2 regions of the Pseudomonas sp. PDM31 genome follow, and region 1 is predicted to be linked to the other one. Evidence: predicted binding sites of a transcription regulator. Region 1 holds the regulator's gene; the other holds the start of a gene.

Region 1 (6,043 bases):
CAGAGTTTGCGCGCTGAAGTAAACCCGGACGGCACGGAAGTCGAATTGATCGATGACGTGCGCATCACTCGCTTCGACGAGAAAAACCGAAGAACCCTGATCACCAGCACCCGCATGACGGTGTTCCCGCAGCAAGAATATGCGCAGACCGAGCAAGACGTTAGAATCGACGGCGCTGGCGGTGTATCGACTGGCAAGGGAATGAAAGCGTATTTGAAAGAAAGCAGGATACACCTGCTATCGAACGTAAGAGGACAGTATGAGGCTCGTTAAAACCCTTCCGATTTTGCTCAGTCTGGGCGCAGCACTGGGAAGCGTGAGCGCCTGGGCTCTGCCGGACGATCAACAACAGCCTATTCGCATTCAGGCCGACGACGCCCAACTGGACGACAAGAACGGTGTTGCCACCTACACCGGCGACGTAATCATCACCCAGGGCTCGATGAAGGTTACCGGCAACAAGGTAACCATGACCCGCACCCCCAACGGTGACATCGACGTGGTGACCTCGGTGGGCAATCTGGCCTACTTCGAGCAGTTGCAAACGGCTGGTGATACCAAGCCTGTGCAGGGCTGGGGCGTGACGATCCAGTACCACGCCGCGCAAAATCGCGTCGTGCTGATCGACAAGGCCAAAGTTGTCGACAAGGACAACAACATCACCCAGGGCGAGAAAATCGTCTACGACACCGAGAAGAAGCTCGCCAGCGCCGGTCGCGCTACCGGCAGCAAGGTGACCGAGTCGCGCCCGCGCATCGACATGGTTATCCAGCCGAAGAAGAAAACCGACGAGAAAAAGGCCCAGTAATGGCAACTCTGAAAGCTCAGCATCTGGCCAAGAGCTACAAGAGCCGCCAGGTCGTACGTGATGTCAGCCTGTCCATCGACAGCGGTCAGATCGTCGGCCTGCTCGGCCCCAACGGCGCCGGCAAGACCACCTGTTTCTACATGATCGTAGGCCTGGTGCAGGCTGATCAGGGTCGCGTGCTGATCGACGACCTGGACGTCAGCCACCAGCCAATGCACGGCCGTGCAAAGGCCGGCATCGGCTATCTGCCGCAGGAAGCATCGATCTTTCGCAAACTCTCGGTGGCCGACAACATCATGGCGATCCTCGAGACCCGCAAGGAGCTCGACAAGGCCGGTCGCCGCAAGGAGCTGGAAAGCCTGCTGCAGGAATTCCACATCAGCCACATCCGCGACAACCTCGGCATGAGCCTGTCCGGCGGTGAGCGCCGCCGCGTGGAGATCGCCCGGGCACTGGCCACCAACCCGAAATTCATCCTCCTGGATGAACCTTTCGCCGGCGTCGACCCGATTTCGGTGGGCGACATCAAACAGATCATCTACCACCTCAAGGCCAAGGGCATTGGCGTGCTGATCACTGACCACAACGTCCGTGAAACCCTGGATATCTGCGAAACCGCCTACATCGTCAACGATGGCCAATTGATCGCCGAGGGCGACGCCGAGACCATCCTGGCCAACGACCTGGTGAAGGAAGTTTACCTGGGCCATGAGTTCCGCCTGTAAGCGCTGAGGTGTCTGGCAGGTCGCCAGAGTGCTTATCTCGATAAAAAATCAACACTTTTTTATTGTTACAGCGCTCTAGGCAAACACTGCAGTTTCGGGCATATAATTTGCTTATGTTTGGCGCTTCGGCGCCCTGTAGTGGATGGCGCATGTGCGCCGGCGAATAAGGTGTTAAGCCCCTGCCATGAAACCATCGCTAGTCTTGAGAATGGGCCAGCAGCTGACGATGACACCGCAGCTGCAACAGGCCATCCGCCTGCTCCAATTGTCGACCCTGGACCTGCAACAGGAAATCCAGGAGGCGCTGGAGTCCAATCCGATGCTCGAACGCCAGGAAGAAGGCGACGACTTCGACAACTCCGACCCCCTGGCCGACAGTGCCGAACAGAAGCCCAATACCGACATTCAGGAGCCTTCCTACCAGGAAAGCGCCCCCACGGTGGATAACCTGGAGGAAGGCGACTGGAACGAGCGCATTCCCAACGAGCTCCCCGTCGATACAGCGTGGGAAGACGTTTATCAGACCAGCGCCAGCAGCCTGCCAAGCAACGATGACGACGAATGGGATTTCACCACCCGCACATCGGCTGGCGAAAGCCTGCAAAGCCACCTGCTGTGGCAGTTGAATCTGGCGCCGATGTCCGACACCGATCGGCTGATAGCCGTCACCCTGATCGACTGCATCAACAATCAGGGCTACCTGGACGAGACACTCGAGGAAATCCTCGAAGCCTTCGATCCGGAGCTGGACATTGAACTGGACGAAATCGAAGCCGTCCTGCACCGCATCCAGCAATTCGAGCCCGCTGGCATCGGCGCCCGCAACCTGAGCGAGTGCCTGCTGCTGCAATTGCGCCAGTTGCCGGCCAAGACCCCTTGGCTGGCCGAGGCCAAGCGCCTGGTCAGCGACTACATCGACCTGCTGGGCAGCCGCGACTACAGCCAGCTGATGCGCCGCATGAAACTCAAGGAAGATGAGCTGCGCCAGGTGATCGAACTGGTTCAGAGCCTCAACCCTCGGCCCGGCTCGCAGATCGAGTCCACCGAAGCCGAGTACGTCGTACCGGACGTCATCGTGCGCAAGGACAACGAGCGCTGGCTGGTCGAACTGAATCAGGAGTCGGTGCCACGCCTGCGCGTCAACGCCCAGTACGCCGGTTTCGTGCGCCGCGCCGACACCAGCGCCGACAACACCTTCATGCGTAACCAGTTGCAGGAAGCCCGCTGGTTCATCAAGAGCCTGCAAAGCCGCAACGAGACCCTGATGAAAGTGGCGACCCAGATCGTCGAGCACCAGCGCGGTTTTCTCGAGTACGGCGATGAAGCCATGAAGCCGCTGGTCCTGCATGACATCGCCGAAGCGGTGGGCATGCACGAATCGACGATTTCCCGGGTCACCACCCAGAAGTTCATGCACACCCCTCGGGGAATATATGAACTGAAATACTTTTTCTCCAGCCACGTCAGCACCTCCGAAGGCGGTGAATGCTCGTCTACGGCGATCCGCGCGATCATCAAAAAACTGGTTGCCGCGGAAAATCAGAAAAAGCCATTGAGTGACAGCAAGATCGCTGGTTTACTGGAAGCACAAGGCATTCAGGTGGCTCGCCGCACCGTCGCCAAATACCGCGAATCCCTCGGGATCGCGCCTTCGAGCGAACGTAAGCGGTTGATGTAGAGCCACGCCACAGCGTTCCAGTGGTAGATCATCTGATCTACCGCTTTATGCACTGGCAACGAAGGAGAAGCTGTATGCAAGTCAATATCAGTGGACACCAACTGGAAGTGACCGAACCTCTTCGCACCTACATCGGCGAAAAACTCGAACGATTGGAAAGGCATTTCGACAAGATCACCAACGTGCAGGTCACGATGACAGTCGAAAAGCTGAAGCAGAAAATCGAAGCCACCTTGCATATTCCCGGTAGTGAAGTAGTCGCAAACGCAGAACATGACGACATGTATGCGGCTATCGACTCACTCACCGACAAGCTGGATCGCCAACTCAAAAAGCATAAGGAAAAGACCCAGAGCCTCCTTCAGGGCGCAACCGGTCGTTAACACTCCCAACCCATGATCCGACTTGAAAGTATCCTGACCCCCGGCCGTTCCCTGGTGAACGTGCCGGGCGGCAGTAAAAAGAAAGCCCTCGAACAAATTGCCAATCTGATCGCCCGCGAAGTGCCGGGCATGGAGATGCAAGATGTCTTCGAGGCATTGATTGCCCGTGAAAAACTCGGTTCCACCGGGTTTGGCAACGGCATCGCCATTCCCCATTGCCGCCTCAAGGGCTGCAATTCGCCCATCAGTGCCTTGATGCACCTGGACGCACCCATCGATTTCGACGCCATCGACGGCGCACCGGTTGACCTGCTGTTCGTACTGCTGGTCCCGCAAGCCGCTACCGATGCGCACCTTGAGTTGCTGCGGCAGATCGCCAGCATGCTCGACCGCAAGGAAGTACGGGAAAAGCTGCGTAGCGCCCCAAGCAACGAAGCCTTGTATCAGGTTGTCCTGGACGAGCAGAACGGTCAGTAATCATGCGCTTGATCATCGTCAGTGGCCGTTCCGGCTCAGGTAAAAGTACCGCCCTCGATGTACTCGAGGACAACGGCTATTACTGTATCGACAACCTGCCTGCCGGGCTGCTGCCGGAACTCGCGCAAACAGCGCTGATCCACACTGAACTGACTCAGCCGCTGGTGGCCGTATCCATCGACGCGCGCAACCTGCCAAGCCACCTGTCGCGCTTTCCCGACCTGCTCGAGGAAGTTCGCAGTCGCCATATCCATTGCGATGTCCTGTACCTGGACGCTGACGAAGAGACCCTGCTCAAGCGCTTCTCGGAAACCCGCCGGCGCCACCCACTGAGCAATGCCAACCGTTCGCTGGCCGAAGCCATCAGCGTCGAGAGCCTTCTGCTCGGGCCCATCGCTGACCTCGCCGACCTGAAAATCAACACCACCAGCCTGAACCTGTATCAGCTGCGCGATGCCATCAAGCTGCGCCTGCTGAACCAGCCGGAACCCGGCACCGCGTTTCTGGTGGAGTCTTTCGGATTCAAGCGCGGCATGCCGGTGGATGCCGACCTGGTGTTCGATGTGCGCTGCCTGCCAAACCCCTATTGGAAACCGGAATTGCGCGAGCAGTCCGGTCTCGATCAGCCGGTTGCCGAATACCTGGCAGCGCAGCCGGATGTCGAAGAGATGTTCCAGGATATTTCCACATATCTGCTAAAGTGGCTGCCGCGTTTTGCCGCCAGCAACCGCGCGTACGTCACCATTGCCATTGGCTGCACCGGCGGGCATCACCGCTCCGTGTACCTGACCGAACGTCTTGGCCAGGTCCTGCAACAATCTCTGAAGAACGTCCAGGTTCGCCACCGCGACCTCAGCTAAAGGATTCACACCGCGATGCCTGCTCTGGAAATCGAAATCATCAACAAGCTGGGGCTGCACGCCCGCGCTTCTGCGAAATTTGTTGGGGTGGCAGGTCAGTACCCGTGCCAGATCCGGGCCGGTCGCACACCCACGTCGATGGTCGATGGCAAAAGCATCATGGCCATGATGATGCTCGCGGCTGGCAAAGGCACAACGATTCATTTGAGTACTGAAGGCGAGCAGGAAGATGAAGCGCTGGCCGCGCTGGTGGCGTTGATCAACAACTTCTTCGACGAAGGCGAGTAACAGTCAGGATCAAGATCAAAAGATCGCAGTCTTCGGCAGCTCCTGCATTGGATTACTTGCAGGAACTGACGAAGGCCGCGATTTTTTGATCTAAAAAAAAGCGCCACCCGATGGGTGACGCGCCTTTTGTGTTGCGACCGGGAATCAGCTACCCGCCACCATCATCCGCTCGATCAACACAGAACCCGTGCGAATGTTGCTGCGCAGCTCCAGATCATTACCGACCGCGACAATCTGCTTGAACATGTCGCGCATGTTGCCGGCGATGGTCACTTCCTGCACCGCGAACTGGATTTCGCCGTTCTCGACCCAGTAACCCGCCGCTCCACGGGAATAATCGCCGGTGACCATGTTCAGTCCCTGGCCCATCAACTCGGTGACCAGCAGGCCGCGCCCCATACGGCGCAGCAAGGCCGCCTGGTCTTCATCGCCATGGGTGACGAACAGGTTGTGCACGCCGCCAGCGTTAGCGGTGCTCGGCATGCCGAGCTTGCGGCCGGAGTAGGTGCCAAGGATGTAGGACACCAACTCGCCTTTTTCGACGAACGGCTTGGCATAGGTCGCCAGGCCATCACCGTCGAACGCGGCGCTGCCCATGGCACGCATCAGGTGTGGACGCTCATCGATGGTCAGCCACTCCGGAAACAGCTTCTGGCCCAGGGTGCCTTCGAGGAAGGATGACTTGCGATACAGGCTGCCACCGGAAATCGCCGACAGGAAACTGCCAAACAGACCACCGGCCAATTCAGCGGAAAACAGCACCGGTACTTCGCAGGTCGGCACCGGACGCGCGCCCAGACGACTGGCTGCGCGTTGCGCGGCAC
Region 2 (6,043 bases), on a different contig from region 1:
CCGGCCATGCCGATCAGGCCGGTCATTACCCCGATTTCCCGACGAAAGCGTTGCGGTACCAACTGGAACACCGCGCCGTTGCCTGCGCCCAAACCGAGCATGGTGCAGACGAAAAGCGCCAGAGCGGCGTAGGAACTTGGCAGATTGAAACCGACCAAGGCAATGCAAGTCGCCGCCACGGTGTACATCGCCAGCAGCGTGCGGATGCCGCCGAAACGGTCAGCCAGGGCACCGCCCAATGGGCGCATCAGGCTGCCACCGAATACGCAGGCAGCGGTATAGTAGCCAGCGGTCACCGGGCTCAGGCCATACTGGTCGTTGAAGTAGCCGGGCAGGGCGCTGGCCAGGCCGATGAAACCGCCGAACGTCACGCTGTAGAAAAACATGAACCACCAGCTGTCGCGGTCACCCAGTGCCTTGAAGTAGTCGGCCATGGATTTGGCTTTGGGCCGCTCGGGCGCATTTTTCGCCAGCCAGGCGAAAACGATCAGGGTCAGGATCAGCGGAATCAGGGCAAAGCCGAACACATTGCTCCAACCGAATGCCGCCGCCAGCACCGGGGCGATCAAGGCTGCCAATACGGTGCCCGAATTGCCGGCACCGGCGATACCCAGGGCCTTGCCTTGATGCTGCGGTGGATACCATTGCGACGCCAGGGGCAGGGCGACAGCGAACGACGCACCGGCCATGCCCAGGAACAGGCCCAGCAACAGGGCTTGCTCGTAACTGTGGATGCCGAGTTTCCATGCGACGAACAGGGCGCAGATGACGATCACCTGGCCGATCAGCCCGGCAGTCTTTGGCGACAGGCGATCGGCCAGCATCCCCATGATAAAGCGCAATATGGCACCGGCCAGGATCGGCGTGGCCACCACCAGGCCTCGTTGTTGCGTGGTCAGGTGCAAGTCAGCGGCAATCTGCACCGCCAGTGGGCCGAGCAGATACCAGACCATGAAGCTCAGGTCGAAATAGAGAAAGGCCGCGAACAATGTCGGGGTATGGCCGGATTTCCAGAAGCTTGAATTCATCGCGCACCTCAGCTGTGAAGAGTCTCGAGAAGGAGTCAGGAGCTTGCAGGTGGGGCGCCTGTGGGCTGCACCACCGACCCCGAGCTGTGGGGCCAGAACGAAAAAACGCCGCCACCCGATTCGCCTTGGGCAAACGGGGTGAGCGACGTCTTTGTCGTAGGTGGGGCAACCGCCGTTGGTTACCTGTGGTTATTGCTTAGCCAGATTTGTGCCAACAGGTGGGGCTGAGGTGCGTCCTTCGCGAGCAAGCCCGCTCCCACTGGGAAAAATGTGGGAGTGGGCTTGCTCGCGAGGGGCAGGACATCCACCACAAGGCTTCAGCCCAACAACTCACTCATGGCAATGATCTGCTCCGCGACCTGAATCAGCTTCTGCTGGCGGCTCATGGCCTGGCGGCGCATCAGGGTGTAGGCCTCTTCCTCGTTGCAGTCCTTCATCTTCATCAGCAGGCCCTTGGCCAGTTCGATGCGCTTGCGCTCGGCCAGTTGCTGGTCGCGGGCATGCAATTGAGCGCGCAGGGCCTGATCGCTTTCAAAACGCGCCATGGCTACGTCGAGAATGGGCTGCAAACGCTGTGCGTGAATGCCTTCGACGATGTAGGCACTGACCCCGGACTTGATGGCCTGGCGCATCACGCCGGGGTCGTGCTCGTCGGTGAACATCACAATTGGCCGGGGCTGGTCGCGGGTCACCAGCACCACTTGCTCCATGACATCGCGCCCCGGTGACTCGGTATCGATCAGGATCACGTCCGGACGCACCGTTTCGACGCGTTCGGGCAGGTCGATGGTCAGGCCTGATTCGTCGATCACCTCGAACCCGGCTTCCGTCAGTGCCGCTTTCAGCCGCCCGACTTTCTTCGCCGTGTCGTTGATCAGCAGGATTCGCAACATATTTGCAGTCTCCTGTCAGTGGCTGGCGAGCAGCGGCGTGCTGTCGCTCATCGCGTGCAGCTTGAAACCACGGGCATAACCGGCCGGGTCTGTGCCGTCCCATATTTTGCCGTCAATCAACTGGCTGCGGCGCATTTCCTTGTCCGTGGCGGCAACGCCGACGGCATCGGCGGCCTGCCGATACAGGTCCAGTTGCTGCACCTGTCGGGCTACGGCAAGGTAGTCCGGATCGTCGCGCAATAACCCCCAGCGGCGGAATTGGGTCATGAACCACATGCCATCGGACAGGTACGGCAGATTGACCTCGCCATTGGCGTGGAACCGCAGGGCGTGCGGGTCCTGCCAGCGGTTGCCGAGACCATCGGCATAGTCGCCGAGCAGGCGCGGCTCGATAAACTCCAGTGGCGTGTCGAGGTATTGCGCGGCGCTGAGCAACTGCGCCGTGCTGCGACGGTTTTCCTGGCTTTGCTCGATAAACCGACTGGCTTGCAGAATCGCCATCACCAGCGCCCGCGCGGTATTGGGGTATTGCTCGACGAAAGTACGGGTGCAAGCAAGGACTTTTTCCGGGTGATCGGGCCAGATCGCCTGGCTGGTGGTCAGGGTAAAACCGAGATCCTGTTGCACCGCGCTGGCGGACCAGGGCTCGCCGACGCAGAAACCGTCGATACGCCCTGCTTGCAGGTGCGCGATCATTTGCGGTGGCGGCACTACCACGCTATCGACATCCTGCAATGGGTGAATGCCCTGGCTGGCGAGCCAGTAATACAGCCACATGGCGTGAGTGCCGGTGGGGAAGGTCTGGGCGAAGGTGAGTTTTGAGCGAGTTTGGTGCACGTGCCGCTCGAGTGCTTCAGGACTGCTCACACCCTGCGTCTGCAATCCGTGGGAGAGATTGATGCTCTGGCCATTCTGGTTGAGGCCCATCAGCACCGCCATGTCCGTCGCCGCCACGCCGCCGATACCCAGGTGCACGGCATACACCAGGCCGTACAGGCTGTGGGCGGCATCCAGTTCGCCGCTGACCAGCTTGTCCCGCAGGCCGGCCCAGGAGGATTGGCGCTTGAGGTTAAGGGTCAGCCCATAGGGTTGGGCAAAGCCCTGGGTGGCGGCGACCACAACCGATGCGCAATCGCTGAGGGCCATGAAACCGAGATTGATTTCGGTCTTTTCCGGGGCGTCGCTGCCGTTGACCCAGGCCAAGGGGGTGGTTGAGGGTTCGTTCATTGCTATGGCACCTTCAAAAAAAAGGCATCGCCCCAGGCCACTGCGTCCGCCAGGCCGGGTGACGACGCCATCGTCCTTGCACCTATCCCGCCATTGGCAAGGGTGCTGATTCCGGTAGAGGTGCAAGGCATATGCCATCGCGGGCTGATTTTCTCGTGCGCCTCGCTTGCAACCCTGATGCGCGGCTATAATCTGCCCCACTTTTCGTAGCCCTGAGTCCGACCTGCCCATGTACACCCTGGCCCGTCAGCTGTTGTTCAAACTTTCCCCGGAAACTTCCCACGATCTGTCCCTGGACCTGATCGGCGCAGGAGGACGCCTGGGGCTCAACAGCTTGTTGTGCAAGGCGCCGGCGAAGGTCCCGGTGAACGTCATGGGCCTGGACTTCCCCAACCCGGTGGGTCTGGCGGCCGGCCTGGACAAGAACGGCGCGGCCATCGACGGCTTCGCGCAACTGGGTTTCGGTTTTGTCGAAATCGGCACCATCACCCCGCGTCCACAGCCAGGCAATCCGAAACCGCGGTTGTTCCGCTTGCCGGAAGCCGAGGCGATCATCAATCGCATGGGCTTCAACAACCTTGGTGTCGATCACCTGCTGGCCCGAGTGGCGGCAGCCAAGTACAAGGGCGTGCTGGGCATCAACATCGGCAAGAACTTCGATACCCCGGTCGAGCGTGCGGTCGACGACTACCTGATCTGCCTGGACAAGGTCTACGCCCACGCCAGCTATGTGACGGTAAACGTCAGCTCGCCGAACACCCCGGGCCTGCGCAGCCTGCAATTTGGCGACTCTCTCAAGCAATTGCTCGCCGACCTGGCCGAGCGCCGCGCGGAGCTGGCGCTGCGCCATGGCAAACATGTACCGCTGGCGATCAAGATTGCGCCGGACATGACCGATGAAGAAACCGCGCAAGTTGCCCAGGCACTGATCGAAACCGGCATGGACGCGGTCATCGCCACCAACACTACCCTGAGCCGCGTAGGCGTCGAAGGCATGGAGTTTGGTGATGAGGCGGGTGGTTTGTCTGGCGCCCCGGTTCGCGACAAGAGCACCCACACGGTGAAAGTGCTGGCGGCGCAATTGGGTGGGCAGTTGCCGATCATCGCGGCGGGCGGCATTACCGAAGGCCGACACGCGGCGGAGAAAATCAGCGCGGGTGCGAGCCTGGTGCAGATCTACTCGGGTTTCATCTACAAAGGCCCGGCGTTGATTCGCGAATCCGTGGACGCCATCGCCGCCTTGCGCTGATCGCTTGGAGGAGCGTAATGCTGTTCACTCAAGCCCCCTCGCCACAATAGTTTGCCGCTGAGTTTTTGGCAGGCACAAAAAAGGGCTCCTTTAAGGAGCCCCTGGGCCGAAGCCCGCCGTCCGGATGGGACGTGCGTGGTTAATTCGATACTGATTCAGATTGTCGTGTCGGAGTGTTGTGCCCTGTGTTTAGCCGACGGCGTGAAGTTCGTTGAGTCTATGGATTCCCGCAGTGCCGGTCATACCGTCCCAGTTGTCGCCGCGTCCTTCTCGCCAGCCGTTAATCCAGGCTTGACGTACCGACGGTAGAGTAAATGGGCAAAGCTCACGGGATTTGCCACCAACGCCATATTGATATCCGCGCAAAAATGCTCTTTCCAACGGATCACGCTTAAGTCTTCTCATAGGGTGTAGCCCTCACTTGTTGACTGTTTTCATCGCGTTGACCTCGATCGAGGTCTGGCAGAAATACTCTGCCGTTGGGGCTCGTTGCCGGCGTGACGAGCCAAGGGTGTTGGCGTCGTTGCGGCGCCAACCTGAGATGAGTTCTAACCAATGCGTCACATCGAGGGAATGATCGTTTTGTCATAAGGAAGTAACGATTAATGTGCTATGGCACTAAGCAACTCGATGTTTAACCCGTCGTTGTGAGCCAAACCCCGGTATGATCGGCCCCCTGCAAAAATGATGGGCTTAATCCTTAGTGAGAATGTCTCCCGTTGCCGAGGGCGATTATTCGACGAAGGGTCGAATTATGTCTTTTTGTGGCATCAACTTTTTTATCTGTCTTTGCATCTAAGCTCATTTAACCCGGGCAGCAAGGGTGGAACGGCACACCTTCGTGCCACGCGGGCGTTCTTCTAGAAAAGCGCCTGATACAAAACCGGACCGGCAATGCGTTGCCCGGTCACTCGCTAAAGGTTCTGGAATTCCCATGTCCGATCGTTTCGAACTCTTCCTCACTTGCCCCAAGGGCCTCGAAGGCCTGCTGATCGAGGAAGCCATCGGGCTTGGCCTTGAGGAAGCGCGTGAGCACACTTCTGCCGTGCGCGGCATGGCCACCATGGAAACCGCTTACCGCCTGTGCCTGTGGTCGCGCCTGGCGAACCGGGTGCTGCTGGTGCTCAAGCGTTTCCCGATGAAGGATGCAGAAGACCTCTATCACGGTGTGCTGGATATCGAGTGGCAAGACCACATGCTCAATGACGGCACCCTGGCCGTCGAATTCAGCGGCCATGGCTCGGGCATCGACAACACCCACTTCGGCGCATTGAAGGTCAAGGATGCGATCGTCGACAAACTGCGCACCCCGCAGGGCGATCGGCCGTCCATTGACAAGCTCAACCCGGACCTGCGCATTCACCTGCGCCTGGATCGCGGCGAGGCGATCCTTTCCCTCGATCTGTCCGGCCACAGCCTTCACCAGCGCGGTTATCGCCTGCAGCAGGGCGCGGCACCGCTGAAGGAAAACCTTGCGGCGGCGATCCTGATCCGTTCCGGCTGGCCACGCATCGCGGCCGAAGGCGGCGCCCTGGCCGACCCGATGTGTGGTGTCGGTACGTTCCTGGTGGAGGCGGCGATGATTGCCGCCGATATCGCGCCGAACCTGCGCCGCGAGCAATGGGGCTTCACCGCCTGGCTGGGCC

The links. Region 1 encodes sigma-54, which starts transcription at its own class of promoters, with help from an activator protein. Its sites were predicted from a motif close to ANTGGCATNNANNTTGCTNT; they were not measured.
Region 2: a site for sigma-54 is predicted at 3,268-3,287, ahead of KW839_RS12555 (CmpA/NrtA family ABC transporter substrate-binding protein). Genes of this name have one in related genera too.

Annotation. Positions count from the first base shown of each region.
Region 1 is NZ_JAHUWS010000013.1:124,687-130,729, forward strand. Features, by position in the region: gene lptC (LPS export ABC transporter periplasmic protein LptC) at 1-273, shown strand, start outside; gene lptA (lipopolysaccharide transport periplasmic protein LptA) at 260-808, shown strand; gene lptB (LPS export ABC transporter ATP-binding protein) at 808-1,533, shown strand; gene KW839_RS23155 (RNA polymerase factor sigma-54) at 1,718-3,211, shown strand; gene hpf (ribosome hibernation-promoting factor, HPF/YfiA family) at 3,286-3,594, shown strand; gene ptsN (PTS IIA-like nitrogen regulatory protein PtsN) at 3,607-4,071, shown strand; gene rapZ (RNase adapter RapZ) at 4,074-4,931, shown strand; gene KW839_RS23175 (HPr family phosphocarrier protein) at 4,947-5,219, shown strand; gene pmbA (metalloprotease PmbA) at 5,364-6,043, opposite strand, start outside.
Region 2 is NZ_JAHUWS010000005.1:331,002-337,044, reverse strand. Features, by position in the region: gene KW839_RS12565 (NarK/NasA family nitrate transporter) at 1-1,028, opposite strand, end outside; gene KW839_RS12560 (ANTAR domain-containing response regulator) at 1,346-1,921, opposite strand; gene KW839_RS12555 (CmpA/NrtA family ABC transporter substrate-binding protein) at 1,937-3,148, opposite strand; gene KW839_RS12550 (quinone-dependent dihydroorotate dehydrogenase) at 3,378-4,397, shown strand; gene rmf (ribosome modulation factor) at 4,587-4,802, opposite strand; gene rlmKL (bifunctional 23S rRNA (guanine(2069)-N(7))-methyltransferase RlmK/23S rRNA (guanine(2445)-N(2))-methyltransferase RlmL) at 5,332-6,043, shown strand, end outside.